One region of the Paenibacillus sp. PAMC21692 genome, then DNA from elsewhere that is predicted to be linked to it. Evidence: predicted binding sites of a transcription regulator. Region 1 holds the regulator's gene; each other region holds the start of a gene.
The links. The regulator Rex, encoded in region 1, represses fermentation and respiration genes when NADH is low (regulators of the CRP and FNR family bind a similar motif). The targets are predictions, from matches to a motif close to TTGTGAAATATTTCACAA.
Positions count from the first base shown of each region.

Region 2: a site for Rex is predicted at 4,854-4,871, ahead of nirB (nitrite reductase large subunit NirB). Genes of this name have one in related genera too.
Region 3: a site for Rex is predicted at 4,083-4,100, ahead of H7F31_RS07430 (formate/nitrite transporter family protein). Genes of this name have one in related genera too.
Region 4: a site for Rex is predicted at 1,784-1,801, ahead of H7F31_RS07355 (DUF3147 family protein). Genes of this name have one in related genera too.

Region 1 is NZ_CP060293.1:5,501,403-5,508,741, forward strand. It holds gene H7F31_RS22255 (hypothetical protein) at 1-127, opposite strand, end outside; gene H7F31_RS22260 (amidohydrolase) at 160-1,473, opposite strand; gene H7F31_RS22265 (redox-sensing transcriptional repressor Rex) at 1,448-2,104, opposite strand; gene dinG (ATP-dependent DNA helicase DinG) at 2,101-5,004, opposite strand; gene H7F31_RS22275 (tetratricopeptide repeat protein) at 5,020-5,808, opposite strand; gene panD (aspartate 1-decarboxylase) at 5,927-6,310, opposite strand; gene panC (pantoate--beta-alanine ligase) at 6,313-7,197, opposite strand; gene panB (3-methyl-2-oxobutanoate hydroxymethyltransferase) at 7,194-7,339, opposite strand, start outside.
Region 2 is NZ_CP060293.1:8,163,214-8,170,552, reverse strand. It holds gene H7F31_RS32445 (hypothetical protein) at 1-211, shown strand, start outside; gene H7F31_RS32440 (hypothetical protein) at 204-872, shown strand; gene H7F31_RS32435 (MFS transporter) at 954-2,489, shown strand; gene H7F31_RS32430 (class II aldolase/adducin family protein) at 2,800-4,089, shown strand; gene H7F31_RS32425 (HAD family hydrolase) at 4,124-4,795, shown strand; gene nirB (nitrite reductase large subunit NirB) at 5,011-7,212, shown strand; gene H7F31_RS32415 (assimilatory nitrate reductase catalytic subunit NasC) at 7,205-7,339, shown strand, end outside.
Region 3 is NZ_CP060293.1:1,831,975-1,839,313, reverse strand. It holds gene H7F31_RS07450 (anaerobic ribonucleoside triphosphate reductase) at 1-1,232, opposite strand, end outside; gene H7F31_RS07445 (hemerythrin domain-containing protein) at 1,293-1,835, opposite strand; gene H7F31_RS07440 (molybdenum cofactor guanylyltransferase) at 1,854-2,504, opposite strand; gene H7F31_RS07435 (hypothetical protein) at 2,655-3,203, opposite strand; gene H7F31_RS07430 (formate/nitrite transporter family protein) at 3,218-4,009, opposite strand; gene H7F31_RS07425 (NAD(P)H-dependent oxidoreductase) at 4,154-4,699, opposite strand; gene H7F31_RS07420 (dihydroorotate dehydrogenase electron transfer subunit) at 4,856-5,557, shown strand; gene H7F31_RS07415 (dihydroorotate dehydrogenase) at 5,538-6,470, shown strand; gene H7F31_RS07410 (NAD(P)/FAD-dependent oxidoreductase) at 6,590-7,339, shown strand, end outside.
Region 4 is NZ_CP060293.1:1,816,721-1,824,059, reverse strand. It holds gene H7F31_RS07365 (FAD:protein FMN transferase) at 1-976, shown strand, start outside; gene H7F31_RS07360 (DUF3147 family protein) at 1,008-1,385, opposite strand; gene H7F31_RS07355 (DUF3147 family protein) at 1,400-1,762, opposite strand; gene H7F31_RS07350 (S-layer homology domain-containing protein) at 2,233-2,451, shown strand; gene H7F31_RS07345 (alpha/beta hydrolase family protein) at 2,467-3,213, shown strand; gene H7F31_RS07340 (hypothetical protein) at 3,364-5,103, opposite strand; gene H7F31_RS07335 (glycoside hydrolase family 88/105 protein) at 5,096-6,151, opposite strand; gene H7F31_RS07330 (Dabb family protein) at 6,313-6,615, opposite strand; gene H7F31_RS07325 (sulfatase family protein) at 7,237-7,339, opposite strand, start outside.

The sequences.
Region 1 (7,339 bases):
TTCGCTGCTTCGCTTCGGCTTCTGCCGACCAGTGCGGCAGCTGTATATCCCGATAATAAAGCCCTAACCAGATCAAGAAAGTCAACAGGGCGGCGCTAACCATCCAGATCCACTTGGCCGGTGTCATAAACGGACGTCGTTTTCTTTCCGTGGCGCGCATTAGCCGTTAAGCAGCCGCTCGAATGCGGCTTGCGCTTCCTTGCGAATTTTTTCTTCGTCCAGCAAGGTGCATTGTGCATCCTTCACGACTTGTTTGCCCCCAACCCACACATGGCGAACATCCTTGCCCGATCCCGCATAGACAAGATGCGAGACGATGTCAGTGAGCGGGAAGTACTGAGGCTGGTCGATGTTGACGGCAGCCATATCAGCCTTCATCCCCGCCTTGAGCATGCCGATCTCCTTCTCCTTCCAGATGGAAGCCGCGCCGAGCGATGTCCCAAGCTTAAGCGCCTCTATAGCCGGTATGGCAGTGGGATCTCCGGATACGCCTTTGTGCAACAGGGCTGCCATTGTAATTTCCTGGAACAGATCCAGATTATTGTTGCTGGCCGCGCTATCCGTTCCGAGACCGACCTTAACGCCGGCACGAAGCAATTCCGGAAGCCTGGCGATGCCGCTGGCCAGCTTCAGATTGCTCACAGGATTATGCGCTACGGAGACGCCGTTCTCTGCTAGCATTGCAATCTCCTCGTCGTTCAGATGAACGGCGTGCGCGACCAACGCAGGGCGCGAAAAGAAACCCAGCCGATGAAGATGCTCAACAGGCCGAACGCCGTAATCCCTAACGTTCTGCTCCACCTCTGCACGAGACTCGGACATATGCGTATGAAGCGCCAAAGAATGATCATGGGCGGCCTGTACAAATTTTTCGATATATGCGGAAGGGCAAGTATATGGCGCATGCGGGGACAGCATGGTCGTAATTCGGCCGTCTGCCCTGCCGTTCCACTCCAGGGCGAATGCAATCGCTTCCTCTAGCTTCGCTTTCTGCTCCTCTTCCGAGCATAGGCCGATAACGCCGCGCATCAAAACGCCGCGGATGCCGGATTGTTCCGTCACCTTGGCGACTTCATCCATTCGATCATACATATCGAGGAAGGTCGTTGTTCCCGTACGAAGCATCTCGACGATGGCCAGAGCTGTGCCGGCTCTCGTATCCGCCGCAACATAACGGCCCTCCATCGGCCACATTTTCTGTTCCAGCCATACCTGCAGATTTTGATCGTCCGAATACCCGCGAAGGAGCGACATCGCCGCATGACCATGCGTATTAATAAGTCCGGGCAGGAAGGCCAGTCCTTTGCCATCCAGCTTCTCAACGCTTTCAGACAAGCTTTGCGGCTCAGGCTCCTGCTCGCCGATATATGTAATGGTATCGTTCGTGATGACCATATGACCTTTAATGACCGGGGTCGAGTCGTCCATCGTCACGAACAGGCCATTTCTAATCCATAGCTGTTTCATCCGAATCTTCTCCTTCATGGTTCAAATAATACGCGAGGCTAAGCAGTTCCCTTGTGAAATCGGCATTGTGAATGCGTACTTCATCCGGTACGCGCAAAATCGCTGGAGCGAAGTTCAAAATGCCTTCTATCCCTGCCGAGACGAATTGATTTACGACGTTTTGAGCTTCGAACGCAGGGACAGTGATGATTCCGATCCGAATTTTTTGCTCCGCAATCGTTGCGACCAGCTCGCTCATGGGTTGAACGACCAGATTGTTGATATTCGTTCCGATCTTGGCAGGATGATCGTCGAACACAGCCGTTATTTTCATATTGTCCTTGGAATATTTGTTGTAATTGCATAAGGCATGACCCAGATTGCCGGCGCCAACCAGCGCGACCTTGATCGTCTGGTTCACCTTGAGTATTTGACGAATGATTTCGATCAAATAGACAACGTCGTAGCCAATACCTTTGCGTCCGAATTCGCCGAAATACGCGAGATCCTTGCGAATTTGAGCCGGGTTAAGATCAAGCTTAACCCCAAGCTCCTGCGAGGATACCGTCTGGATCTCGCGGCTGTCCAGCTCGTTAAGCACCTGCAAGTAGATAGGGAGTCGGCGCACGACCGCTTCGGATATTTTGGTCTGCTTCAAGTTGTTGCCTCCTTCGTAGCTTCTGGTTCGCTCGCCGCAGCGCTGTTTTTTCCCAGCCATTCTCTAATTCTTGGCACCATCTGATCCGTAAACATCGTTTCGATCTTGGGACCTGGCAGCGAATAGAGAAAATGTTTGCCGTAATAGGCATCGATAACGCGCGTATCGTAGATGATGACAATGCCTTTGTCCTGCGAGGTTCGGACAAGTCGGCCGAATCCTTGTTTGAACCGGATGACGGCCTGCGGGATGGACAGCTTCATAAACGGATTCTGCTTTTGTCGCTGCAGTTGCTCCGCCTTTGCTTCTTGGAGCGGATGATTAGGAGGCTGGAACGGAAGTCTTACAATGGCAAGACAGGTAAGCGCTTCGCCTGGAATATCGACGCCTTCCCAGAAGCTGCTCGTTCCCAAAAGCACGGATTCCGGCTGTTGAAGGAAACGTCTCGTCAGCTTGGTTCGATTGCTGCTGTCGATCCCTTGTCCCAGCAAGCCGATGCCTGCCGCGGCCAGACCTATTTTCATAAGCTCGTGAACTTGCTTCAGCATCTTATAAGAAGTAAAGAGCACCAGCATTCGTCCTTTTGTCTCTAGAGCGGCGTCGACCAGCGAAGCCGCCAGCTTATCCAGATACGCGTCGTTTACATATGCGCCCTTAACAACCGGGAAGTCGCGAGGGACCATCACCAGCGCCTGTTCCCTGTAACGGAAAGGAGACGGCAACTGCACGGTTTTGAGCTTGCCCTGCGTCTCATAGCCGAGGAGTCCGAGTTGTTCCTCTGCGTACTGGAAGGTTTTCTGCACCGTTAATGTCGCGGAGGTCATAATGATGCTGTCTTTGGCGTCAAAAAAGTACTTTTGAAGCTGTTCGCTAACATCGACGGGTGCCGCGTACATGTGCAGCGATCGGTAGCGGTATACCGCGCTGGCTTCCATCCAGAAAACAAAACCGGACTGCTCCAGTTTCATAAAGATTCGAAGCTCGTCTTTTAATCTCGTCAAATCCCGGATGGAACCGTTAAGATCGGTAATCGTTCCCTGAACGGAGAGATCATCGATCCGCTCCTTGATGTCGTTGATCATTTTTTCCATCGTCTTGATAACCCGCGCAAGCTCGACATAAATATTATTCTCGACGCCGCTCGCTTCATCCCAGCTTGCAGGAAGCTCGGAATGATGGAGTCTAAGAACCGAAGACGAAACCGCGCCATTATCAGTGGCGCCTTCAGCTCCTTCGCCCATCATTGCATACAGCATCTCGAATAATTTGTCCCAATGCTCCCTGATCTCCTGGAAGATCGGGATGATTTCATCAATCGTCTCCGTCCATGCTTGTACATGGTCATCGCCTTCATTCTGCAGCTTGGAACGCAGTAAAGGCAATAACCCCGTTCGATTGTCCTTAAACAACCGGGTCGCAATATGTACGAGTGAGAAATAATTCACGTTCATCCCCAGATGTTTGCCTGCCACTTCTTCCACGTGATGAGCCTCGTCAATAATAAGATGAGAATACGCGGGCAGCAGGCGATGATCGGCCTGCACATCGGTAAATAACAAGGAATGATTCGTAATACAGACGTCGGCGACGTTCGCTTCATGTTTGGCGCGATGGTAATAACAGCGCTTAAACCATGGACAAGCACGATTAAGACATGAGTCCGCATCGCTGGATACCGTAGACCAAAAGTCAGAACCTCGGCTGCCGAGGTTCAACTCCTCCTGATCCCCTGTCTCCGTTTCTCCTAACCAGACGACCATCTGGGATGCCGTAATCGCATCTTCTACAGGAGAAACCAAGTCCCGGGCGTTGACCTTGCCCTCGAATTTGCGCAAACATAAGTAGTTCCCTCTCCCCTTAAAAATGGAGGCTTTTACGGGAAACGGAAGCACGTCGGACAGCAGCGGCAAATCCCTGCTTCTCAGTTGCTCCTGAAGATTGATCGTATGCGTGCTGACGACGATCTTGCTGTCGCTCTGAACGCCGTAATACAGGGCGGGGATCAAATACCCCAGCGACTTGCCCGTGCCCGTTCCAGCCTCAATCAAGAGGTGCTGATCGGCTGCGAGCGCTTCGTATACGTGATGAAACATCAGCTTTTGCGGCTCGCGCTCTTCGTAATCCGGAAAACGTTCTTGAAACTTGGCACGAACGGCTTCGAGATAAGCCTCGAAGCTCATGTCCTTCGGTATTGCCGAGCCCGCTCCATTAGTCCTGGCAGGCTGTTCTTCATTCCATTCTCGCGCCTTAAGAGCAAATTGCCGGTAATAATCCACTTCATTGGACTCGAACACGACGGTTCGCTCCATAAGATTAAGATTGACGTTAAGGAACCAATGCAGGTCCCTGGATTCGTCGATCAACGCAACGAGCCGCTGCAAAGTAAGCAGCGGCAAGGTGCGAAGCTTGCCCACAGCCTCGATAAAAATATGGGCAGTCGCAAGCGCGTCGCTATCCGCGCGATGATGATGATCATGCGTAATGCCAAACGATGCCGCTACAACGCCTAATTGATAAGATGTAATCGTCGGATATAATACTCGCAGGAGTTCGATCGTATCCAGCCTGCGGCCGGTGAAAGGCAAATATCCGCATTTCTCCAGCGCGCCGTTCAAGAAACCGGCATCGAATCCTACATTATGGGCGACAAGAACGGCATCATCCAAGAGAGGAATAAGCTTTAGCAGCACGTCGTGCAGCTCAGGCGCGTCCGCAACGGTCTCTTCCTCGATGCCGGTTAATTGCGTAATGAACGGGGGAATAGGTACCGTAGGCTTTACAAACGAGCTGAACGTATCGACGATCGCCATCTCTTCCGATACAATGACGATGCCGACTTGAATAATGTCGTCTTCTGCACTATGACCCGTCGTCTCCAAATCCAGCACTGCGTATTTCATCCATCTTCGTCCCTCTCACAAACAGCACAACTCCGTGCTTCCGAAATATAACGATAATTGCCCAGGCGATTCCTGGCAGGATCGCAAGTTATTTAATGGATCCGTAAAGCTCGGATAAACTTCGTAAGCTTTGCGGAACAGCCTCTCCGCATGTGCCATGTTCATCCGAACTGCGTGAATACACCCAAGGGCATTATATCCTAAAGCGACCCACTTCGGAAAGTCCGACATCACAACAAGCAGTTGGAAGTGACGCTGCGCTTCGTTCCAATTCTGCAGATGCATCTGGCTCATTGCCAGATGAAGTCTCGCCAGATTGCATTCGGGGGCCATGGCAATGACGGTCTGGAATAAAGAAGCTGCTTCGGCGAACATAAATAATTTATAATAGCCTTGTCCTTTGCTCATGAAGGGCTCCGCAGCTTCGGGAATTTCCAGATCGCCATAGGCGCATGGTTGTTTCTCGCTGATTGTGATTGGATAATTTGCGCCAGCAGCTGCATATCCCGAATTCGGGATTTTGTTTGCTGGATGATCCTTATCCTTACCCGCCGGTAGCTCGGGAAGTTTTGGCAGCGCCGCTCCTCCAACCGGACCGCTTAAGTCGAACGGACCGCACTCGTCTTGAAAATCGGTGAATTTTTCCTCGAATTGAAGCCATTCCTCGATAAAGGCGTCGCTTGTTTTTTTGAGCTGCCGAATCTGCTCCAGGTACTGACCGCGCTCCTGGTCCGTGGCCGAGTTGTAACGCTCTTTAATCCCGTCAAGCCATTCGTTCATCGAAGAGAACATATGCTGTATCATACCGCATCCCGCCTTCGCTTTGGATTAAGGAGTGATACGGTCATTCTTTGTTCCAACGCGGTTTTTCATACGGCATCCCAGACGTTACATAAACGAACCACTTCCAAAGACCAGTTCGTTACAGGATCGTTGCGTGAAGCTCTTCGGTGAGCACCTTGACCGGCTTGTTTTCATCATTTAGAATCGTCACGATCGGCTTATGGACGCGCGCTTCTTCCGTGGACATGGACGCATAAGAAATAATGATAACCTTGTCGCCCGGCTGAACCTGTCTTGCCGCCGCTCCGTTTAAGCAGATAACGCCCGACCCTCTCGGCCCCGTAATTACGTAGGTTTCGAATCTGGCTCCATTGTTATTGTTTACAATCTGAACCTTCTCGTTCTCCAGCAAATCCGCTGCTTCCATCAGATCCTCGTCAATCGTAATACTGCCTACATAATTCAGATTCGCTTCCGTCACCGTCGCCCTGTGAAGCTTGGATTTCATCATCGTTCTGAACATAATCATTCACCTCCGCCAATCTTGGATGTTTCGAATAAACGATTGTCGATTAATCGCGTAGTCCCGAACTTTACAGCAAGTGCCAGTATAACGGTACCGTTATTGGAAGATAACTGCGCCTCTTCGTCAATCAACGATAGCCCGGGATAGGCTAGCAGCTCCACATAATCGATAATTGCCTGATCCGCCTCGCGAATATGCGATTCCACGCGCTGCTTGAGCCCGCTTGCCGTCATGCCTGGCTCCTTCAGCCACTCCTTTGCGAGGTTTAACGCTTGGGACAGCCTTACGGCTTGACTGCGATGCTCTGCCGACAAGTATACATTGCGGGAGCTTAACGCAAGACCATCGGGCTCGCGCACAGTCTCGCATCGTACAATCTCGATATCAAAATTCAGGTCGTGCACCATCTGTTCAATAACGGCGACCTGCTGAGCATCCTTCATCCCGAAGTAGGCGCGCGAAGGCTTAAGGAGATGGAACAGCTTGCTGACAACCGTTCCTACGCCGTCAAAGTGGCCAGGCCGGGAAGCGCCGCACATCCTGTCCGTTACTTCGTCCACAATCACCTTAGTTAAGGGACGCCCGGGGTACATCTCTTGCACAGTCGGCAGAAAGACGACATCGACTCCGCACTCCGCCGCAATAGCAAGATCTCTTTCTTCATCCCGCGGGTAACGATCCAGGTCTTCCTTGGGGCCGAATTGAAGCGGATTGACGAAGATGCTTAGCGCGGCCACGTCGTTCTCTTCTCTCGCCTTTCTGAGCAGACTGGCATGCCCCTCGTGGAGGTAACCCATCGTAGGCACGAATCCGAGCGACTTGCCGTCCGATGCCCGTTCACCCAGTGCAGACTTCAGTTCCTGGATGGTTCGGCATACAATCATGAGTATTGGACCCCTTTCCTTACATCTGCGGGTGGTTGTTCCGAAGAGTCGGAAGTTCCACCGTACAGCGTTTCCGATGTCTTTGCTTCAGCCTGCGGCTGGAAGGTATGCTCCTCCGCCGGGAATGCGCCGCTCTTTACAT
Region 2 (7,339 bases), 2.7 Mb from region 1:
GAGCTGGGCGTTGCCAAGCGCCGAATCCAGGCTGGACGCCGAAGTCATCGAAGGCGATATCGTTCGGTTGGAGTACACGCATGCGGCGGTCGTGCGAGGAGGACAGATCGTCATCGGCAAGGGCTGCAGAATCGGCAGGGCCGAATTCAAGACACGACTGACGGTTCATCCCGACAGCATCGTCGAGAAGGAGGAGAAACTCGGTGAATGAGCATGTTCAGGATTTGAGACTTGTCGGCACTTCCGAAATGGCCGGAGGAATATTCGGAAAGATCCGCATTACAGGTGACGCCAAGCTGATGGGGCGTGTTGCTTGCAGCCAGCTGTTATTGACGGGGACGGCCAAGTTGCAAGGGGATCTGGAAGCCGGCAGGCTGAAGTTTACGGGCGAATTGCAGGTGGGGGGCTCGTTAAGAGGCGGGAGAATCGGAGGCTTGGGAGAGCTTCGAACGGAAACTGGCATCAGGGGCGAGGAAATTGTCCTGTCGGGAATGCTCCATTCCGGAGGTCCGATCGAAGCGGAGAAGCTGGATATTCGAGGCGCCGTCGAGACGGAAAGCGTCATTAACGCCGAGCATGCGACCATTAGATTATACGGGCCCTCCCAAGCGGGGGAGATTGTAGGCGGCACCATTGTGGTGCGCAGGAGCAGAGGATTGGGCCTCAAAAGCCTGATGCAGCCATCTGTCGAAACGGGGCTTACTGCGGCTTTAATCGAGGGGGATGAGGTGTACATCGAATATACGCGCGCGGATTTGGTACGAGGGAATACGGTCAAGGTGGGGCCTGGCTGCGAGATTGGCAGAATCGAATACCGGCAAAGCTTCGAGACGCACGCGAAGTCGAAGACGGGACCGGCCGAAAGGTTATAAAAGCACGATAACGATGGATACAATAGGAAGTGCGAGTTTCATCATCATCCCTCATTTGAATAAAGAAAGGTTGCGTGAAGCGTGACTGCGACGGCAAAAAACAAAAATCTCGGCATCGTTATCGCCGGCCTCCTGCTCGGCATCCTTATGGCTTCGATGGACAATACGATCGTCGCCACGGCGATGGGCAACATCGTCGGCGAGCTAGGCGGGCTGGACAAATTCGTATGGGTGACCTCCGCCTACATGATTGCCGAAATGGCGGGCATGCCGATCTTCGGCAAGTTATCCGATATGTATGGACGGAAGCGATTTTTCGTCTTCGGCATTATCATCTTCATGATCGGCTCCGCTTTATGCGGTACGGCTTCTTCGATTGAGGAGCTGGCGTTGTTCCGCGCCGTGCAGGGTATCGGGGCAGGCGCAATGGTGCCGACTTCGTTCACGATTATGTTCGATGCTGTGCCGCTTGAATCCCGCGGCAAGCTGGGAGGCCTATTCGGAGCCGTGTTCGGCATGTCGAGCATTTTCGGGCCGCTCTTGGGCGCCTATATTACGGATCATATCGCGTGGGAGTGGGTGTTCTACATCAACCTGCCGCTTGGACTTCTGTCCCTCTGCATGATCGCGTTTTTCTACAAGGAATCGCTGGAGCATTCCAAACAGCCGATCGATTGGACGGGAGCCGTTACCCTGATCGGTTCCGTCGTGGCTCTTATGTTCGCGCTGGAGCTGGGCGGCAAAACCTTTGCATGGGACTCGTGGCAAATTATCGGCATGTTTGCGGCATGCGTGCTGCTGCTAATCGTGTTCCTGTATGTGGAGACGAAGGCTAAGGAGCCTATCATCTCGTATTCGCTGTTCCGAAATCGTCTGTATTCGACAAGCATTATCGTCGCGTTTTTCAGCGGCGCGGCCTTCATCGTGGCATCGGTCTATATCCCGATCTTCATTCAGGGCGTGCTCGGCGGCACGGCGACGAACTCGGGTCTCGTGCTGCTGCCTATGATGCTCGGCTCCGTCGTGACGGCTACGCTCGGCGGCGTGCTCATGACGAAAATACCGTATCGAAACGTCATGGTCTCTACGCTGATCCTGCTTGTCACAGGCACGGTGCTCGTCACGACGCTGTCTCCGGAGTCCGGCAAGCTGCAGGTGACGCTGTACATGATTCTGCTCGGTCTGGGTATTGGCGCATCGTTTTCGGTGCTCAGCAATGCGGCCATTCATGGCGTCTCCATTCGTCAGCGCGGCACGGCGAGCTCTACCCTCAACTTCATCCGTTCGCTGGGGATGACCGTAGGCATTACCGTATTCGGTATTATTCAGAGCAACTACTTCTCCAGCCGATTGAATGAAGCGTTTGGCGGCGCCACGGGCGGTCCTGCCGTCGGCGGCGATCCCAGAGAGCTGCTGGCTCCAGAAAAACGCGCCGAAATGCCGGCCGAGGTGCTGGATACGATTGTGTCCGCTCTCTCCTCGTCGATTACGTTAACGTTCGCCATCGCGATTGTTCCGGCTGCTCTGGCGCTGCTTGGGTCGTTCTTTATGGGCAGAAGCAAGCTAGATCCTTCGGCGGTAGCGGAGGGCGATAAAGTCCATTCCGGAGGTCACTAACGCATCGGGAATACATGTTACAACCAGTCCGCAATTGGCGGCGTGCGGGCCTTCGGGGCTTCTCGTCGTCAAGGGCGGACTTTTACATTGTATTAGGAATTGATGCAACTCTAATACTTGCGGGCATGTAATAAGGGAGCTCCACAATTCAAGCTAATGGTGACTGAGCGCTTTTGGGGTCTTCGCATTACCTTCAGATGATTTAATCTGCATGTCTGTGACAAAAATCTCACTTCCCGCCATTAAATTTGCGGTATAATAAAAGAAATCAAATAAAAACAAAAACAAACGGAAATGTGAGGCGATTGCAATGAAACAGGAATACATGCATCCGGGAGACCAACTCCTTCTGTTGATGGAGCGGATTTACAAATACGGAATGACGACTACGTCAGGCGGCAATCTGTCTATCAAGGACGATAAAGGGGATATCTGGATCACCCCCGCCGGTATAGATAAAGGCTCGCTTACCGCCAGGGATATGGTATGCGTCAAAGCGGACGGCACGGTAGAGGGCGTGCACAGGCCTTCCAGCGAGTTTCCGTTTCACAATCTGATCTACAAGTCGCGGCCGGATCTTAAAGCCATCATTCATGCCCATCCCCCGGCGCTCGTATCCTTTAGCATCGTTCGCCGAATTCCCGACACGCGCCTGCTTCCGAACGAACGTCGAATATGCGGTCCGATCGGCATGGCCGAATACGCCCTTCCCGGCAGCGAGGAGCTGGGGCGGAAAATCGCGGACGTGTTCGTCAAGGGATACGATACCGTTATGTTGGAGAATCACGGCGTCGTCATAGGAGCGGACAATCTGTTTAAGGCGTTTCAAATGTTCGAGACTTTGGATTTTTGCGCACGGCTTGAAATCGAAGCCCGGCGGATCGGGGAACCGAAGCTGCTCACGGACAAAAATTACGAGATGGTGCGGAGCAAAGGCGATGTCGCATACGAAAGTTATAAGTCTCAGGGCAGAACGACGCTGGAAAACGGAGCACGGAAAGAAATGTGCAATTTCATTCGGCGATCTTATGATCAACGGCTGTTTACCAGCACGCAGGGCACGTTTTCCCGTAGAACGGAGGGCAATGATTTTGTCATTACGCCTTATGGGCTGGATCGCAACTATATGGAGCCTGCCGATTTGATTACGATCAAGGATGGCAAAACAGAAGAAGGAAAAGTGCCCAGCAAATCCGTTCTGTTGCATAAGGCGATCTACGAAAGCCAGCCCCACGTCAACGCCGTGTTGATTGCGCACCCGCCTCATATTATGGCGTTTGCCGTGACGGAGCTTGCTTTCGATTCCCGAACGATTCCGGAAAGCTATATTTTGTTGCGAGGCACGCCGAAGCTGCCTTTCGACGCCGTCTATCGCGATCCGGAGCAAACCGCCCGATTGTTAAATGTCAGTACGCCGCTGGCCATCGTCGAGAACAACTGCGTAATCGTAACGGGTAAAAGTCTGCTTGAGGCATTCGACCGGCTGGAGGTTGCGGAATACAGCGCGAAATCCGTGCTTGCAGCCCGCGCGCTAGGGGATATTGTCCACATCGAAGATTCTTGTATCCGCGATCTGGAGGTCGCGTTCAACTTGCAGTAGCTCCTACGATTTATGAACGGAAAGGGGAAAGGAAATGATTAAAGCGATTATTTTTGACTTTGACGGAACGATCATCGATACGGAGACGGCATGGTATTATGCCTTTCGGGATGCTTACAAAGAACATGGCGTCGACCTTGGCGTCAAGCAATATTCGCAATGTCTCGGCACGAGTCTGCATCTGTTCAACCCGTATGAATACCTTGCGACAGAGCTGGGGCTGCCCATCGATATAGCGGAGTTTCGCAATCGAATCCGTGTAGACCATACGGCCAGAATGAAAGTGGAGGAAGTGCGGGCGGGCATCCGTGAATATTTGAAGATGGCCAAGGAATCGGGGCTGCGCATCGGTCTCGCATCCAGTTCTGATCGTGCCTGGATCGATAAATATTTGGACCAGTTGGACATCCGCGAATATTTCGAGGTTATCCGGTCGGCAGATGACGTGAGTCGGGTGAAACCCGATCCGGAGCTGTATCTTAGCGCGATTGAAGCGCTTGGCGTACGGGCGGACGAAGCAGTCGCAATCGAGGATTCGCCTAACGGAGCACGGGCGGCGGTCGCGGCGGGGATGCACTGCGTGATCGTGCCGAATACGCTGACCAAGCTGTTATCGTTCGATCCGTCGGATCGCTGTTACCGGGCGGAGTCGCTGTCGGACTTCGACTTCAAGCTGTTTACGGAAGGCGTGTTCTCGAAAGCGTGATCGGTAATAACGCCTTCGCTTATCGGGTGATGAAACACGTTATGCCCCAATAGTTGTGTAATGAATAATTACACAACTATTGTCATTTCCCCTGACATCCTTTAAAGTTAGAATATATACGTCACGTAATATGACATTATAGATGGGGTAGTGTGATATCGGGATATATATAACACAAGTTGTTACTATATCTACGATGTGGGGAGTGTTCATCCATGAAGAGCAGACTCGTTCTGATTGGGAACGGCATGGCGGGCGTCCGATGCGTCGAAGAGATACTGGCTCTGGAGCCGGATCGGTTCGACATTACGATTATTGGCAGCGAGCCGCATACCAACTATAATCGAATCCTATTATCCAAGGTGCTCCAAGGAAACACCTCGATCGAGGACATTACGATGAATACCCAATCCTGGTACGATGAGCGCGGCATCGTGCTGCATAAGGGAGAAGAAGCTGTCGCCATCGATACGGGCCGCCGGAGAGTGAGGACCTCCGCGGGTCGCGAAGTGGACTACGACAAGCTGATTCTCGCGACGGGGTCGGATCCGTTTATGCTGCCGCTGCCGGGCGCGGACAAACCGGGCGTGCTGGCTTTTCGGAATATTAAGGATTGCAATGCATTAATGGAAGCATCCCGCACGTTCAAGCGGGCTGTCGTCATCGGAGGCGGCCTGCTCGGTCTGGAGGCGGCGCGCGGCTTGCTGAATCTGGGCATGGATGTGTCGGTCGTCCATATCCACGGCTATATTATGGAAAGACAGCTCGACCGCACCGCGTCGGATATGCTGCGCAAGGAGCTCGAAGGGCAAGGAATGCGCTTCCTGCTGGAGAAACAATCGGAGCGTATTTTGGGCAGGAAACGGGTGGAAGGTCTTCAATTCAAGGACGGCGCGCGGATCGGGACGGATCTTGTTGTCTTCGCCGTTGGCATTCGTCCCAACGTGAAGCTGGCGGCGGCGAGCGGCATCGAGACGAATCGGGCCGTCGTCGTCAACGACTACATGGAGACGAACGTTCCCGGCATCTATGCGGTCGGCGAATGCGCGGAGCATCGGGGTATCGCGTACGGCCTGGTCGCTCCGCTGTACGAGCAAGGCAAGGTGCTCGCCAAGGCGATCTGCGGCAGGGAGACGGGAGGTTATGCGGGCTCTACGCTATATTCGCAGCTGAAGGTATCCGGAGTCGACGTATTTTCGGCGGGGGAAATCAGGGAGTCGGCCGATACGGTATCGATCATGAAGTATGACGGACTTCGGCGCACCTATAGCAAAATAACGCTGGAAGGCACCCGCATTGCCGGAGCGGTTCTGTTCGGCGATACGTCGCAGGGCAACGGGCTGCTTCGCTACATTCAGAACGGCGCGGATGTGTCCGTGTTTGAGGAAGCCGAATCCGGCGGGGCCGCCTCCGGCGTTGAATACGCGGCGACGATGCCGGACGCCGAGACGGTCTGTTCCTGCAATGGCGTAACGAAAGGCGCGTTGATGTCCGCCGTCTGCGAGCAAGGGCTGAAGACGCTGCCGGAAGTGCGCGACTGCACGCGAGCGTCGAGCTCTTGCGGCGGGTGCAAGCCTGTGGTGGAAGCCATTATCGCCTACGCGCTGGCGAACGGCTTGGACGGAGGAGTGCGGAAGCGGCCCGTATGCGGCTGCACCGACATGAGCCACGAAGAGCTCCGGGAGGCCATCCATGCGAATGCGGAAGATGCTGCCGGACCGGCTCATGCGGAGTCCGTCGGAACTGCGCTCGGAAGGCTGGGTTGGAGCACGGCCGAAGGGTGCGGCGTCTGCGTTCCCGCCGTCCGCTACTACTCGGCGCTCGCGGGTGCGGGAAGAGGGGCGGTCATCAAGCCGTACTGGCATTGCGTCGGGTCTCCCGGCGACGGTTCTGCGCGAATCGAAGCCAGCCCTGGGCTGCACGCCGAACGTGCGGCGCTCAGGGATTCCGTTGCGATGAGCGAAGCATTGGAGAGCAGGCTCGCTGGCGTGGCTTTCCCAACGAATCTAGCAGTTGGCGTTTCGGCAAGTCCGTTGCATCTCGCGGGAACGCTGGCCAAGGATCTCGGATTGGCCGGTGCCCCCGGCGGCTGGGAGCTCTATGCCGGGGGCAGCGACGGACGCCGTACCGCGGGTGCGGGAGGAGGGGCCGTGGTCAGGCTAGGCGAGTTGCTGCTCTCCCAGTTGAAGGATGAGGACGCGCTCGAGATCAGTCTGGCTTTGCTGCAATGGTACCGAATGTCGGCCAATTACGGGCAGCCTGTCGGCGAATGGCTAACCGAGCTCGGCCTTGTGGGCGTCCGGGAACGGCTGCTCCATCCATCCAACCGGCAATTGCTGCTGGCGGAGCTTGGATTGGCTGTAACGGCCGGTCTTGCGCCGGAGTTCGAGATGGCGGAGGTGTTCGCGGATGAATAGCATCATGGAGATAACGGAGGGCGGCGAATCGCCATTCGTAATGAAGACGCAATGCCCATTCTGCAGCGTGCAATGCAAAATGCAGGTCGTCGAGGAAAGAAATGCGGCCGGCGAGGCCGCTTATACG
Region 3 (7,339 bases), 3.7 Mb from region 1:
TAGAGGAACAAGGTGATATTCCCTCTATTTAATAGAGCCAACCTCGGCAAATTGATTGTCGTGAAGCTTAAATTCCCCCTTCCGAACGTAATTTCACGAGAGCCGTCGTATACATTCCCGATCACCCTTGTTCTGCATCCCATATAAGCAATTTCCGTCTCCGGTCGTCCCGCTATATAATATTGAGCGTTAAACGGCGCATCCTGGAACGAAAAATTGGGGAACAATCGTTTGGCGCTTACGCGGAAGGCGAGCTGCAATAAATCATAATTCGGGTCGCCGGGATTATAATTGACTCCTTCCTTCACCCGGAAAATTTGAATAGGGAAAATAGGCGTTTCCCCGTTGCCAAGCCCTTGCTCCGTAGCCAAAAGGATACTCCGTATAATCATCCTGCCCTCCGGGCTTGTATCCGTCCCGTAATTAATGGAGCTGAACGGAATTTGCGCCCCGGCCCGGCTATGCATCGTATTGAGGTTATGGATCAGCGCTTCCATAGCTTGATAAGTGCTTTTTTCCGTTTCCGCAAGTGCATGGGCTTCCGCGATCTGCTGTGCTTCATTTATATCAATCGGACCGCTTAGCACTTGGCCAAGCAGCTCTTTTTCCCGCTCCTTCTCATACGGATTCCGGCTTATGCGAGGCAGCAGTCCTGCACCGTTCAATTCGTCGAATAGATGCAGCACTGCCTTTTCCCCGTCATCTCCCAAGCCGAATTTCCATTTCAACATTTTCAGCAGATTATCCCTGTAATGACGGACATACGTTTTGCCAACGCCCCCCGCCATTCCGTAATCAAAGTTCGGGATGCTCTGTCCTCCATGCTGATCGTTCTGATTCGATTGAATCGCGATACACGCAAGCGCCGCATAACTCCTTATATCCTGGGGTTCCCTAAGGCGACCATGCCCAGTTCCGAAGCCTCCATCGAACAATTGCCGAATATCAATCTGGCAACAGGTTGTCGTTAAGGAAAGGAAGTCCAGATCGTGAATATGGATATCCCCGTTTTTATGAGCGTCGGCATGCTCTGGCTTGAGAAGAAACAGCTCGTTAAATTGTTTGGCGCCCTCCGAACCGTATTTCAACATCATGCCCATGGAGGTATTCCCGTCTATATTGGCATTCTCGCGCTTCATATCGCTATCTGCAGCATCTTGAAAGGTTATATCTTCGTATAATTTCATCAGACGCGTGTTCACTTCCTGAATCTTGCAAATATCATTAATCATCCATGCGACACTCCTCTTATCCTGTTAATCGGCGGTTCCATCGATAGGGAAATGGCCGCCTTATGTGCAGAATAAGAGCTCCATGTCTACCAGTACCGACTCTGTCAGCGGAAATACAATTTGCTCCTCGCTCTCCAGGTGCTTGCCCAAAATGCAACAGGCTTGAATGAGTTCGTCTGCGGCATCATGCATTCGTTTTCTGTCTGATACGGTCTTTATTTCATCTGCAGTCCGCAAGAAAGATTGAAGGTAGTCATCTCCAAGCTCATGATCTTTCTCAAGCGTCCACATGGAACCCAGCAGACTAGGCTTAATGGATTGATCGAAATAGCTGCTTAAGAAAGGAAACAAAATTTCCTCCTCCCATGCGGAATGCTGCTCCAGCTTTTCGCGGAAGAACATGGCGTGTAACCTCAACTGAAACAACTCGTGCCTGGTTGTGCTTAAATCTTGCTCGGATTTGACAGCCTTGGCTCTAGCCGCCAATTCGGAAATGCTTTTTTTCAACTCGATATGTTCCTCTTTCAGCCGGTCGACCAAGACGGACAGCACGGTCGGAACTGCCGATCCCGTCTCCGAATGCCCTGCTTTACTCTGTTCCATGATTTTATTTTCCTCCAGTCATAAATCGATATTTCTTGCATCTTCTCCACCATAGAGCAACTCGAACTCATGCTGGAGAAAGGAGTTGGTCAAGCTATAATAATCCTCCGGCGAATGAATCGTCTTCGTAAAATGACATCCGACACCTTTTTCAAGAAAGGCCGTTTCGCTCAGTTCGATCCAATTGAGTCTATTTAAAAATCTTGAAATATACGAGTCTCCCTCATTTAATTGCTCGCCGATTCGTCCTGCGCAGGAACGATCATAAATGCCGTGCAGCGGGAATGCGCCTTTGTCTACCCATGGAATAACCGCATCCACATGATCCGTTTTATAAGCCTGCAACAGCATGGCCGCATCAGCCGACGGAAACGGCATGTGACATCCGACTACCCATACATTTTGATTCTGCGCCAGCGCCAGGCCGGCATGCATGCCGCTTAACACGCCTTTGTCCGTATAATAATCCGTAATAATTCGTATGTCCCGGTCAACCGCTCTAAGGAACGGCTGCGGATCATTGGCCACAATCGTAATTTCATTGCAACAAGTGCGCATTTCACTAATTTGCCTCTCCAGCAGTGTCCTGCCTTCCAACAAGAGGAAAGCCCGATTTTCTCCTTTCATCCTCCGGTGATGACCGCCTGCAAGAATAACGCCAGACAGCATTTGGATCACTCCCTCTGCTTAGTAAGTGTAATGAATAATTTCATTACAACATAACCAGGGCGATACTACAGTGAAATGAATCACGCAGGCAAATAAAAGGCCAAACAGTATGGCATCCCTGTTCAGCCTTCTCTTCTTGGTCCAGTTTATTTATTTTTTCACTTCCGTTACGCCCGTCACTTTGCCGTTGCCGGATGAGTCGAACGTATTCAGCGCTTCTTCCGTTGCAAAATATACGTTGCCTTCTACTGTCGCATCCTTCAGGGTGAATTTGTCAGTTTCTACATATACATCGCCGACAAAGGTGCCGCCTTGCAATCGCGCGTTCGGGCTCTTGATCGTTAATTTAGGAGCCGTCAGCTTAAACGATGCCGTAATTTTGCGATTCTCGTCTTGCGTGTACAGGGCGATTTTACGGTCGACTACGTCTTTGTTTTTAAACTCGCCTTCCAGCACAAGCTCTTGATCGAATGTAAGATCGTTAAGCGCCGCTATAATCCATGTGCCGTCCTTGCTGATCGCCTTCAGGAACGCTTCGGGATCGTTGACGATGGAAGCCGTTGTGATCGCGTCTGTTGTATCCGCTGTAGTCGAAGGAGAAGGCGTGGCAGCCGGCGCAGGTTCATTGTTGTTTCCGCATCCTGCCAACAACCCTACCGTCAAGACAGCAATCAAAGCTAAACTGATCATTTTTTTCATTTCGGTTCTCTCCCTTATTTTTTATCATGTACGGACGAACTTCTTTTGCTGTAAGCTAAATAATAAATTCCGGCGACGAATAGACCACCCCCAACCGAGTTGCCCAAATAGACAGGCAAGAAATTGGCGAAATAATCGGACCAAGTTGCGGCTCCAATAAAGATTGCGGCAGGAATTAAAAACATGTTCGCTACAATATGCTGAAAGCCAAGCGCTACAAACGCCATCGTCGGGAACCAGATCGCCAATATTTTGCCGGCGCCGTCCTTTGCGCCATAAGACATCCAGACCGCGCTCGACACAAGCCAGTTGCATCCTATGCCGGAAATAAACGCATGCATAAACGACTCATCAAGCTTGGATTGCGTAAGCGCAATGATTTTGTCCATATACGGCGCTTGCTCCGTCATTCCGCCCAGATGGCCAAATACGTAAGCAATAAAAATCGCGCCTGCAAAATTGCCGACCGTTATAATAAACCAATTGCCGGCAAGCTTGCGGATCGACGCCCGCCCTTTGAAACAGGCCATCGACAAACTCATCATATTCCCGGTTAAGAGCTCTCCCCCCGCAATAAGGCATAGTATTAATCCGATCGGAAACACCGCACCGCTTAGCAATGGACTCAGCCATTCCAGATCAGCGGGCAATCCGGCGGTCAGGCGTATGGCGAGCAAATATCCTATCGCTATAAACGCGCCTGCGGCAAAGCCAAGAGGAATTTGCTCGGAGACTCGCATATTCGCTTTTTTGCAGCCCGCATGCATAGCCGCCTCTGCGATTTCCTCCGACTTTTTAAAGCCCATCCTTTCCCTCAACCCCCTCTCATGATGTCTATAAGGGCTCCTACATAACATGATCTTTTAACTGGTTTCTTCTTGGTGAATTTTTTCACATACCAAGGCAGTCCGCAGCACGCTTGCCCGCTGCCTTCCGTTAGCCGATCTTCTTTAATTCATTACCGCTTCGGCAGCGTTCGAGCTTACATAGCGAACATATTGTTCGGCCGCTTCCTCAAGCTGTTCTTCTTCGATTTGCATAGCCCCGTGAACGACGAATAGTGGAAGAAAGGTCATGCCAATCAGATGGCTGGTCGCTGCATAAGGTCGAGTCAGCTCTTCCATCGTGAAGCGATTGTAACCTTCAGGCGTGTAAGCTTCTTTGTCGCTTCCCGTTGTAATCGCCAGCCCCAGTTCCTTGCCGCGGAGCTTGTCTCCCCCTGGCCCGTACGCCCAGCCGAAGGTCAGCACCTCATCGAGCCATTGCTTTAATAAAGGCGGCGAGCTGTACCACCAAAACGGAAATTGCAAAATAATGCGATCATGCTCCATTACTAACTTTTGCTCATGCGCAGGATCAATAACTCCGTTCGGATACGCCGAATACAGCTCATGTAAGGTCGCATGGCCGGCGTCTTGCAGCGCCTCGGCAAGCCGTTTGTTCACGCCCGATCCCTGATGAAGCTGCGGGTGCGCAATGATAACCAATGTTTTCATTTGTTCCCCTCCCTCGCTGAATTCACTGTCTCTGCTCAAAGTGTAGCAGCAATTTGTACGTTCAAATATGACCAATATCACAGGTTTATAGGGACAACTATGATATTTTTATGGAATCGTTTTTGATATTTACAAGTGAAGGGCGTGCTGACGCTTATGGCAACTGTGTTATCTAACGAACGTCTGACGGCTTCTGTATTCCGGCTTGCAATCGAAGGCAGCTTTCATGGTGAACCCGGTCAATTTTATATGCTCCGCTCCTGGGATAAATCCCCTCTTCTGTCCAGGCCGATCAGTATCCATGATCTTACTCCAACAGCAATTACCTTTTTAATTCGCGTACATGGCGAAGGCACCCGTCTTTTATCCCGATTAACTTCTGGCGAGATGGTGACCTTGTATGGCCCTTACGGAAACGGTTTTCCGAAGCCTGACGGGAACGTTGCCCTTGTAGGCGGCGGCATGGGTATTGCTCCATTATTATTTAGCGCCAAGAAGTTTCCCTTTTCAAAAGTATATCTTGGTTTTTCCGGCGAGCCGTTTGCCGTTGCTTCTTATCAAGCGCTTCATGGGGATGTCACCTTCCAGAGCGGCGGAACGATTCTCGATGCGATCGACTTGAACGGCTTCGACAAGATCTATGCATGCGGCCCTCTCCCGATGATGGCGGAGCTCAGGCGCCGGACCACAAAAACAGCTGCCCAGCTCTACGTGTCCATTGAAAAAAGGATGGCCTGCGGCATCGGCCTCTGCAATGGCTGTACGATTAATGTAGGAACCGGCAATCACAAGGCGTGCACGGTCGGACCCGTATTTCCAGCCGAGGAGGTGGACTTCGATGAACTGCTTGAGCTCTGAATTAGCCGGGGTAAAGCTTCGTAATCCCATTTTAATGGCATCCGGAACTTTTGGATTCGCCACGCCTGTCGCGAAGCTGTATCCGCTCGATAAACTTGGCGGCGTTGTCACGAAAGGGCTGACTGCAACGCCCAGAAGCGGCAACAAGGGAACACGGCTATACGAAACGCCTTCCGGGCTTATGAACAGCATCGGATTGGAAAATCCGGGAATCCCTCGCTTTCTGTCCTCCGAATTGGATGAAATGACAAGGTTGGATACGAACATCATCATCAATTTGGGCGGCAGCACCATCCAAGAATATGAGATAGGCGCGGCCATGATTGAAGAAGCCTGCAAACAGCGGAAGTCGGATGGGAAAAGAAGCGCGGATTTGCTGGAGCTAAACATCTCATGCCCGAATGTCAATGAAGGCGGGATGTTATTCGGATTGACGGCAGGACAAGCCCGTGAAGTCGTTCGCGTCGTACGCCGGACGACGAGTTTGCCGCTGCTGGTCAAGCTTTCCCCGAACGCGCAGGATTTGGTGCGGATAGCGGAAATGTGCGAGACGGAAGGCGCTAACGGCGTTTCATTAGTCAACACGTTTCAAGCGATGGCGATCGATATCCATGCAAGGAAAAGCGTATTCCGGCATGGCTATGCCGGCTTGTCCGGTCCGGCCATCAAGCCGATCGCGCTGCGAATGGTGCATCAGGTAACGAAGGCCGTTACGATCCCGGTCGTAGGGATGGGCGGCATCAGCTCGGCCTCCGACATCTTGGAGTTTATTATGGCCGGCGCCGCCGCTGTTCAAATTGGCACTTATAATTTCATGAACATAATGGCCGGCGCTTCTTTGGCGGATGAGCTGCAAACGCTGATGAAACAGGAAGGTATATCCTCTTTGCAAGAGGTCCGCGGAATCGTTTAAAAGTTTGTGATTTTAATCACGTACAGATCGAACAGCTTTCGCTAGTATTAAACTCAACGAAGGATATATGTCCAAACAAGCGACACGGTCGCTTGACTAACCCACAAGGGGAGATCGACATGAAACAGATTATCGTACTCGGCGGCGGCTACGGCGGTGTATTAACCGCCAAAAAGCTGGCCAATCAACTACGCAAGCATAAAGACGTTCAGATTACGCTTATCGACAGAAAACCTTACCACACCCTGTTGACCGAGCTTCATGAGGTTGCGGCAAACCGGGTGGAAGAAGATTCGATTAAGATCGACCTGAAAAAAATTTTCTCGGGTTTCCGCAATGTCAAAGTCGTTCTCGATGAAATTAACGGCATTAACTTCGATAACCAAACGTTGCAAGGGGAGCGGGCTTACGCTTACGATTTCCTCGTCATCGGCACAGGCAGCAAACCTACCTTCTTCGGAATCGCCGGCGCCGATCGGCATGCCCTTACGCTTTGGTCCTATGAAGATGCGGTTCGTTTGAAGGAACATACTCAGCAAATGTTCCGCAAGGCCGCCAAAGAACGGAATCCGGAAGCGCGGAAGGAAATGCTCACTTTTGTTGTCGTCGGCGGAGGTTTCACCGGCGTTGAAATGATCGGCGAGCTGGCCGAATTTACGGTTGAGCTGTGCAAAGAGTTTTACATTGATCCGGCGGACGTGACTTTGCACGTCGTCGATATGGTCGATAAAATACTTCCGATCCTTCCCGAGCAGCTCATTCGCAAAGCCGAGAAGCGGCTTCGCAAAATGGGCGTCAATATAATTACAGGCTCCAAAATTACGGAAGTGACCGAACACGGCGTTCGTGTAGGCGAGCAGGAGCTAAAA
Region 4 (7,339 bases), 3.7 Mb from region 1:
CAAGTCGAATGCGAAGAGATCGGAACCGCAATCCCATACTTATTATATTTTTGACACGGTCGTTACTCTGCGCGTGTATGATGATCGGATGACGAGCCAACACTTTGAGGAAGTCAACGAAATATTAGAGCGTATTGATCGGGAGATGAATCGCCAACGAGAAGACAGCGAGCTTGCGGAAGTGAATGCTAAAGCGGGGAAATCGGCTGTAACGGTCTCGGAAGAGACGATGCAGGTCATTCAAGCGGCAATAGTTTATGCGCATTTGTCAGAGGGCAAATTTAATCCGGCCATCGGCCCGCTTGTCGATATATGGGGGATCGGCAACGAGGGGGCCTCTGTCCCCGAGCAGAAGTTGCTTAACGAGAAACTTGAGCTTATAGATTATAAAGATGTCGTTATAGATGAGGCCAATCGGACTGTTCGCTTAAACAGAGCCGGAATGGTATTGGATTTGGGCGGCATCGCAAAGGGCTACGCCGCTGATGCGATTGCCGATTATTTAAAAAGCGAGGGCTTTGACAGCGCGATTATTGATCTCGGCGGCAATATTATGGCCTTGGGCAATAAACCGAACGGAAGCCAGTGGAATATCGGCATACAAGAGCCTGACGAGCAGCGCGGTCAACAGGTTGGCTCCATCAAAGTCGGCAACCAGACCGTTGTAACTTCCGGCGTCTACGAACGTTTTTTCAAAAAAGACGGTCGGCTTTATCATCATATTCTGGATACAAGCACCGGCTTTCCCATTCAAAATGGCCTGCTCAGCGTAACGCTTGTGACGAATTTGTCCATCGATGCGGACGCCCTGTCAACGACGGCCTTCGCGATGGGGGCCGCGGAGGGCAAAACGTTTATCGAATCGCTCGATGATGCCGAAGCCATCTTTATAACGGAGAACAAGGATGTCATCGTAACCTCCGGGCTCGCAGGGCGGTTCAAATTAACAAACAAGGATTACCGGCTGGTTGATTGACTATCGGATTATGCAGGCGCCATAGATCAAATTATCCTTTGCTTCTTTTGCCGAATTTGAGTTGCACCCGTTTGCGAAGTTCAAAAATCGTGAGCGCGCCAATAAACCAACTAATCAGACCCAATAGCAGGCTTAACCACCAAGAGCCTGTAAGCTGCAAGGCATACAGCACGGTGACCACGCATATGGCGCAACCCGTCATGCCGAATACAGAACCCTTCGCAATTTCCGATGCCTTCCCGGAACCCTGGCTGATTCCGACCATAAGTACCGCAACGACCATAACGGCGGGAAACGCGGCGAATATTCCTCCGAGCGTTTCCCATGGCAGCAGAGCGGACGCGATATAACTAAGCGCTACGGCAATTCCGCCGATCAGAAATCGGAGCAAAAAATCCTTTATACTCATCCCGAATCCCCCTCTTATACAATAAATAGCATATATGAAATCGAAAACGACACAAGGAACCAGCCGAACACGGACAGGGTCAGTCCCCTCTTCCATCCCTGCCTTGCGACCAAAACACCTGCTGCAAGCGCGCAGACGATGTTGATTGCCATCCCAATCAATGCTCCTTGCGACAAAACAATCGATTGCCGAATCAGATCGTAGCCGGAATGATCCCATCGAATTGTCAGCAGTGCCGCCAAAAAAACGACCGGAAATGCCGCAAAAATCCCTCCGAAAACGCCTCCGACCCGCCTGGAGATCAACGAGGCGACTGCAACGGCGGTGCCGCCAAGAATAAACCTCAGCAAAATGCCGATAAAAGAAATGGAAAGCATGTGCATTCTCCTCCACTAACTTCGTGATTATTTTCACGTATTTATCTGTATCGAGAAATTAGCCCCATTATAATCTTTAAGCTCGCGATAGACTGTTAGGTAAATCACAAAACCCGGCAGGCGTCTCCGGCGCAAAGTCTCAAGTACGCGTCGCAAATTGCGAGGCTGCCGCTTAACGGACATATGCGACGTTATTCTTCGATATTTTAGGTTTTCAAAAATCTAACAGACACACGCGACCTTATTTGCACCATCATCGCGCATATTGGCTCCAAAACGATTCGCGGCCGTGCAGCAGCTTGGAGGCGAAGCGCGTTTCATTCCGTAACTGATCCCATTAAATAGGCAGGAAAAGGGGCTGTTTAGGATGAATAAGAAATGATTGACGTTCGTTACGATACTTGGCTTCGGCACATGTTTTCGTATGGCTCCGCCGCAACCGCATTACTGGCTGCAATGGAGCGTCTATCGTGTTTGCACGCGCGCTTGTTCTGCCCTTGGACGGAGCGACGGCTCGGACCGGGTTTACGGATGCCGAAGAAATTCCGGCATGGGCCAGCCAGTCGGCTAACGCCTTGGCCGGAGCCGGCATCGTCCGTAGCAAAGGAGGCAATCGTTTCGCGCCGCTGGACAACGCAACCCGAGCCGAGGTATGCGTCTTGATCTTGAAAGCATTATCCTACAATTGAAAAGGGGATTCTAACATGCGAATAACCGAATGGAACGGCTACGACAGGATCGAATTTGAATTGGATGGCAAGGAAGGTCTTGTCGTGTTGCCCCATACATTTGCGCAAGGCAGGCCTTGGGTGTGGCGAGCCGAGTTTTTCGGCGATTTCGACTATGCGGACATGGCGTTGCTGGAACAAGGATATGCCCGCGCTTACTACAGGCAGAACGACATGTACGGCTGCCCTGAGGCCGTGGAGGGGATGCGCAGGTTCCAGACCTTCGTTACTCGTTTGTTCGGCCTGTCGGAGAAAACGATTCTGTTCGGCTTCAGTCGCGGCGGGTTGTATGCCTTTAACTACGCGGCGACTTACCCGGATCAGGTAGAGCTGCTGTATCTGGACGCTCCCGTGCTCGACATTCGAAGCTGGCCTGGCGGCAAAGGCGTCGGTCCGGGCGCAGAACGCGAGTGGCGGGAATGTCTGGCCGCATATGGGCTTTCGGAGGAGGAAAGCGTTTATGCCGAGGTCTCTCCGCTAAACAAGATCGAAGCGGTTGCGGCGGCTGGCATTCCCATTCTGCTCGTGGCCGGCGATGCCGACGAGCTTGTGCCGTACGCGGAGAATGGCGCCTTGCTCGTTCCGCGATACCGCGGTCTGGGCGGAACCATCGTCGATATCGTAAAGGAAGGCGTCGGCCATCATCCGCACAGTTTGGAGGATCCGGCGCCGATCGTCGCGTTCCTACGGGAGCATGCGGAACGGCATCACTCAAGCGAGTAATAAGCCCTCTCGTGTAGGATGTTGAAAGGGCAAGTTAACCAACTTCTGAGCCCGGCGCCGTTGTACACATCGCCTGTCTCGTCGAGAAAACAAAAGGAGACGGCCAAGCGCATCGATTCGCGCATAGCCGTCTCCCCTTATATTCGGTCACTATTGCATCTTTATTCTCTGTTGCGGCAATACTACCCGATTGCTCAAATACCGCTCCTTCGTCCCACCCGGCGCAACCGGCAGCGCGACGGAGATGGTCTCGCCGCCCGCTTCCAACGATGCTCCTACGGAATCGGCTATTTGCTCGGCAGAAGCTCTCGGCAGTTCTTCACCCTCTCCGAGCAAACTAAGCTGGAACATCCACGCCGCTTCCTTAACCTCATGAAAATCGAACTCCCGCTCTTTCCCGACATACAGAACGTAATCCAGATACAGCGCCCTATTATCCGCTTCCGGCACACCGTCGGCTTCCGGATGAGCGGAGTCCGCTCCGGTCCCCAGCGACAACTGAAGTCCGCCATAATCCCAACGTTCCTGCAGGAGCCGGACGGCTAGCGTATACTCTCCGAAACGGAGCTGTACCCGGCGGCCATCTTCGTCGATCCGCGGCTCAAGCCCCTCCCGCGCTCCGCCGACTTTAAAGCGAATGCGCAGATCGCTGCTCCGGAACCGACCGTTAATGATGTCCAGATCGGAGTGCCATGCCCCGTTGTCGGTCAGCAAATTAAAGCCGAACAACGCATGCGGTCCCGTCTGCGCTCCCGCGAACATCGCCGAGCAGAAGTCCGCTCCGTCCTTCAGGAACTGCAGCTGCACGTAGGATGTGCGATCCCCATCCCTAAGGTAGGCGACCAGATTGCGCCGCTGGTTCCACATGACGCCCTTGCTGAAAGTGCCCAGCGACAGCTTGTCATTGCGGTACAACGTCGCGTAAACCTGGTAACCCGCCTGCTCCTCCATCAGCGTCGGCTCGGTCAGACTACGCGTCGCAAGAGACTGGAACAGCGGACGATGCTCCTTGGGACAGCGTATATTTTCTCCGAATTCGAAGATTTCGTCCAGCAGCGCCTCCTCCAGAAAAGCCCGCTCGTCCGGGCGTAGCCACGTGCTATAAGTACGGCTGTGCGGTCCGCTCCACTGCCCGGTGCCCGCATGATAATGTTCTCCGGCCATCCTCCACGCCAGATTTATCAGCTCGTCGGCATACCCAACGGCTTCAGCGTTCGCGGAATAGGCTGTTATGCTGTGCAATTCCTTGATTGCAATCGGCGTATAACAAGGGCTGTTGTATTCCGAGAAGGTACCGATGCCGAACGTAAAATCATAGAACCGCTTGATGCGGGCAAGGCCATAGTCGCGGAACTCGGCGCTCTCGAGCAGTTCGCCGCCGACCAGCGTAACGAAAGCGCCCATGATTGCAATGTTCGTGTAATGCGGGCCGACATTACGTCGGATGATCGCTCTGCACGCATGCCCGATCGCTTCGCGCACGGATGCCGCCAATTCGGGCGACAGCTTCCCCTCATGTTTGATCAGCGTGACGATGAGCCGCTTGCCGTGGAAATCGGCCATATTCCAGTCCGGCCGATCCATCTCGGCCAGCGGCTCCTCGTAGAAGTACGGCCAGATGCCGTACGTATCCGATTCCGGATTGCGGTCCTGCAGAGGCAAGACGGCTTCCAGGATGCGATTCGCCCTCGTGACGCCCTCCGGCTCGCCTGACTCCAGCAAATAATAGGCATATTCTTCGGAGACAAGCAGACCGTACACCTCCGGCGTCGTCTTGCGTTTCAGCGCCGTATGGTAGGTGGCGGTGAGCGGGGTGCGAAGCAACTGTACGGTCTCGTCGAAGGTTTGAGCCCTTTGGTCAATAAGCTCTTGAAGCCTCTCTCTATTCATCCCCGGTTTCTCCTCTCCGGATGGCCTCCGACAGCAGCATGAGCGTCAACCCTTGTCCGTATAACGTCGGATGAATCGGAATGGCGTTGTACGCCTCGATCGATTCCATGACCGGCGTCCCGCTGGAGACGCCGCCTACTTCGCCCCGATCGTCGATATGAGACAGTATGGCGTGAAGCGCCTTCCTCGCGGCTACCGCATACTTCTCTTCGTCCGGCAGCAAGCCCGACTCTGCGGCAAGCCATAGACCGCAAGCGATCCCCGCGCTGCCCGATACTTCCATGTAATAATCCGGCCGATCGAGAACGGTGCTCCACAGGCCGTCCGGCTGCTGGAAGCCGACCAATCCGTCCATCAGCCGCTGGTAACGCTCTCGCAGTTCCGCTTCGATCGGCATAAACTGCTCGATCTCCTTCACAATCATAGGTACGCCGACCGCGATCCAGGCGTTAGCCCGCGTCCACCGTGCCGCGGACATATGATCTCCTGCGGCGCAATTCCAGCCATGGAACAACACGCCCGTCTCCGCGTCTTCCAGCAAACGCAGATGCAGCAATACCTGCCGCTGAGCCTCTTCCGCATAGGCCTTGTCGCCAATAAGCGTCGCCGTGCGCGCAAGGAACAAGACCGCCATAAAAACAGTGTCCGCCCACACCTGCTCGGGAAAATTTGCGTTTTCCGTCACGGTATGCTCGAATGCCTGTTCACGCGTACGCGGCGCCTTCTCCACGATCCATTTTGCCACGCGCGCCGCCTCTTCCTTCAGCCATTCCTCCCCTGTCCGCTTATACAGACCCGGAAAAATCGCGTAAGGAGCCACCGCGTTAATGACGGGTTCCGGCGCAGCCTGATTCCTGTTGCGATTCACCCATTCCAGCAAATACGAACGAACCTCCGCCTCATCCGTCTTTTCCCCATGTTCGAGAAGCGCGATGACGCCGACGCCGGGTACCCAGTCCCACTTGTCGATATCCATCCCCCAGTTGCCGGAATGATCCTTTTTCATGTGCTCCCATACTTTGCCTGCTATCGCTTTCAAGTTCTCCATCCTCTATTCACGCCTTTCGTATGCTGATGCCATTATCCTAACATTCGATGCAGGCATGCGCTTGGGGCGACATCCCGAAAAGGTGGGGATTCGTCCAAAAATGCAAAGAAAGACGGCAGCCCGGGCTGCCGTCTTCTCTTTTGGCGTACGTTTACGTTGGATTAGACCTTAGGGTAGTCAACGACGATGACATTGTCCAGCACACCGTCGAGCGATGCCACAAACTGCTGGTGGAGAGGATGAGGACCATAGGAACGAAGCGATGCGAGACTATCGAAGGTCACCCGCAATCCAAGCGTGTAACCGTGGACGTTCTCCGTCTCTTCCGTTACGTTGATGCCTGCGCTTATATCGAGTATTCCGGGAATCCGCCCACGAAACCCCAGCAATTGATCCAACAATTCCTGTTGCTTGTCAGGGGCGAGGTTTGCGTTGAATTTGAAAACGACTAGATGTTCGTACATAGCTTTCTCCCACCTTATCCAATGATTAAAGCTAGTTTCATTGTACACGATTCGGTCTCGGCCATAAACGGAACGGATGAAGTGAAACGGCTATCGCAGTTCATTGGTGGCGCAGCTCGCTACATTCCAGGAAATTCATTCTAACGCTCATAACGAGGCTGCCTATTCATTGTGCAAAGATGAAATTGCGGGCAAGTATCCGGTAAGAAAGGAACGGGAGCAACTGCAACGGAAATGAAAGACGTTATTTCAGCAAAAAGCCGCACTTCGCAAATCTAATGGAAATGACAGCCCTTATGATGGGCAAAAGTCCGCGATTTGCCTGGATTTCTCACGAATAACGTCGCAGAGTTCCGTTAGATTTTAAAATCACGCCAAACGCTCCCTATAAGGGCCCTCATTTCCGTTAACACGTTGGCGATGATGGATTGCAGCTTCATTTCCAGTTATGCACACAATGAATCGACGGCCTCATAACGACGCTTTAGCCGTGTTTTTTCGCTCTTCTCCATTTTAACGGACAAAATTGATGCTTAGAGAAGCAATGCCAGGATTTTGTACGGTAAGTGTCGTGGATGTCCGAACCGCGCGCGATCTGGCTACTTTCGCAGCCAGCGACTATTAGTTCCACCCAAGCGGTCCGTCCCCCTGCTTCGCGAGTCGTTGGCCTGACGGTATCGACGCAGCGGGCTCAATATGCGGCAGCGTCTCGCCGGCCTCCGCC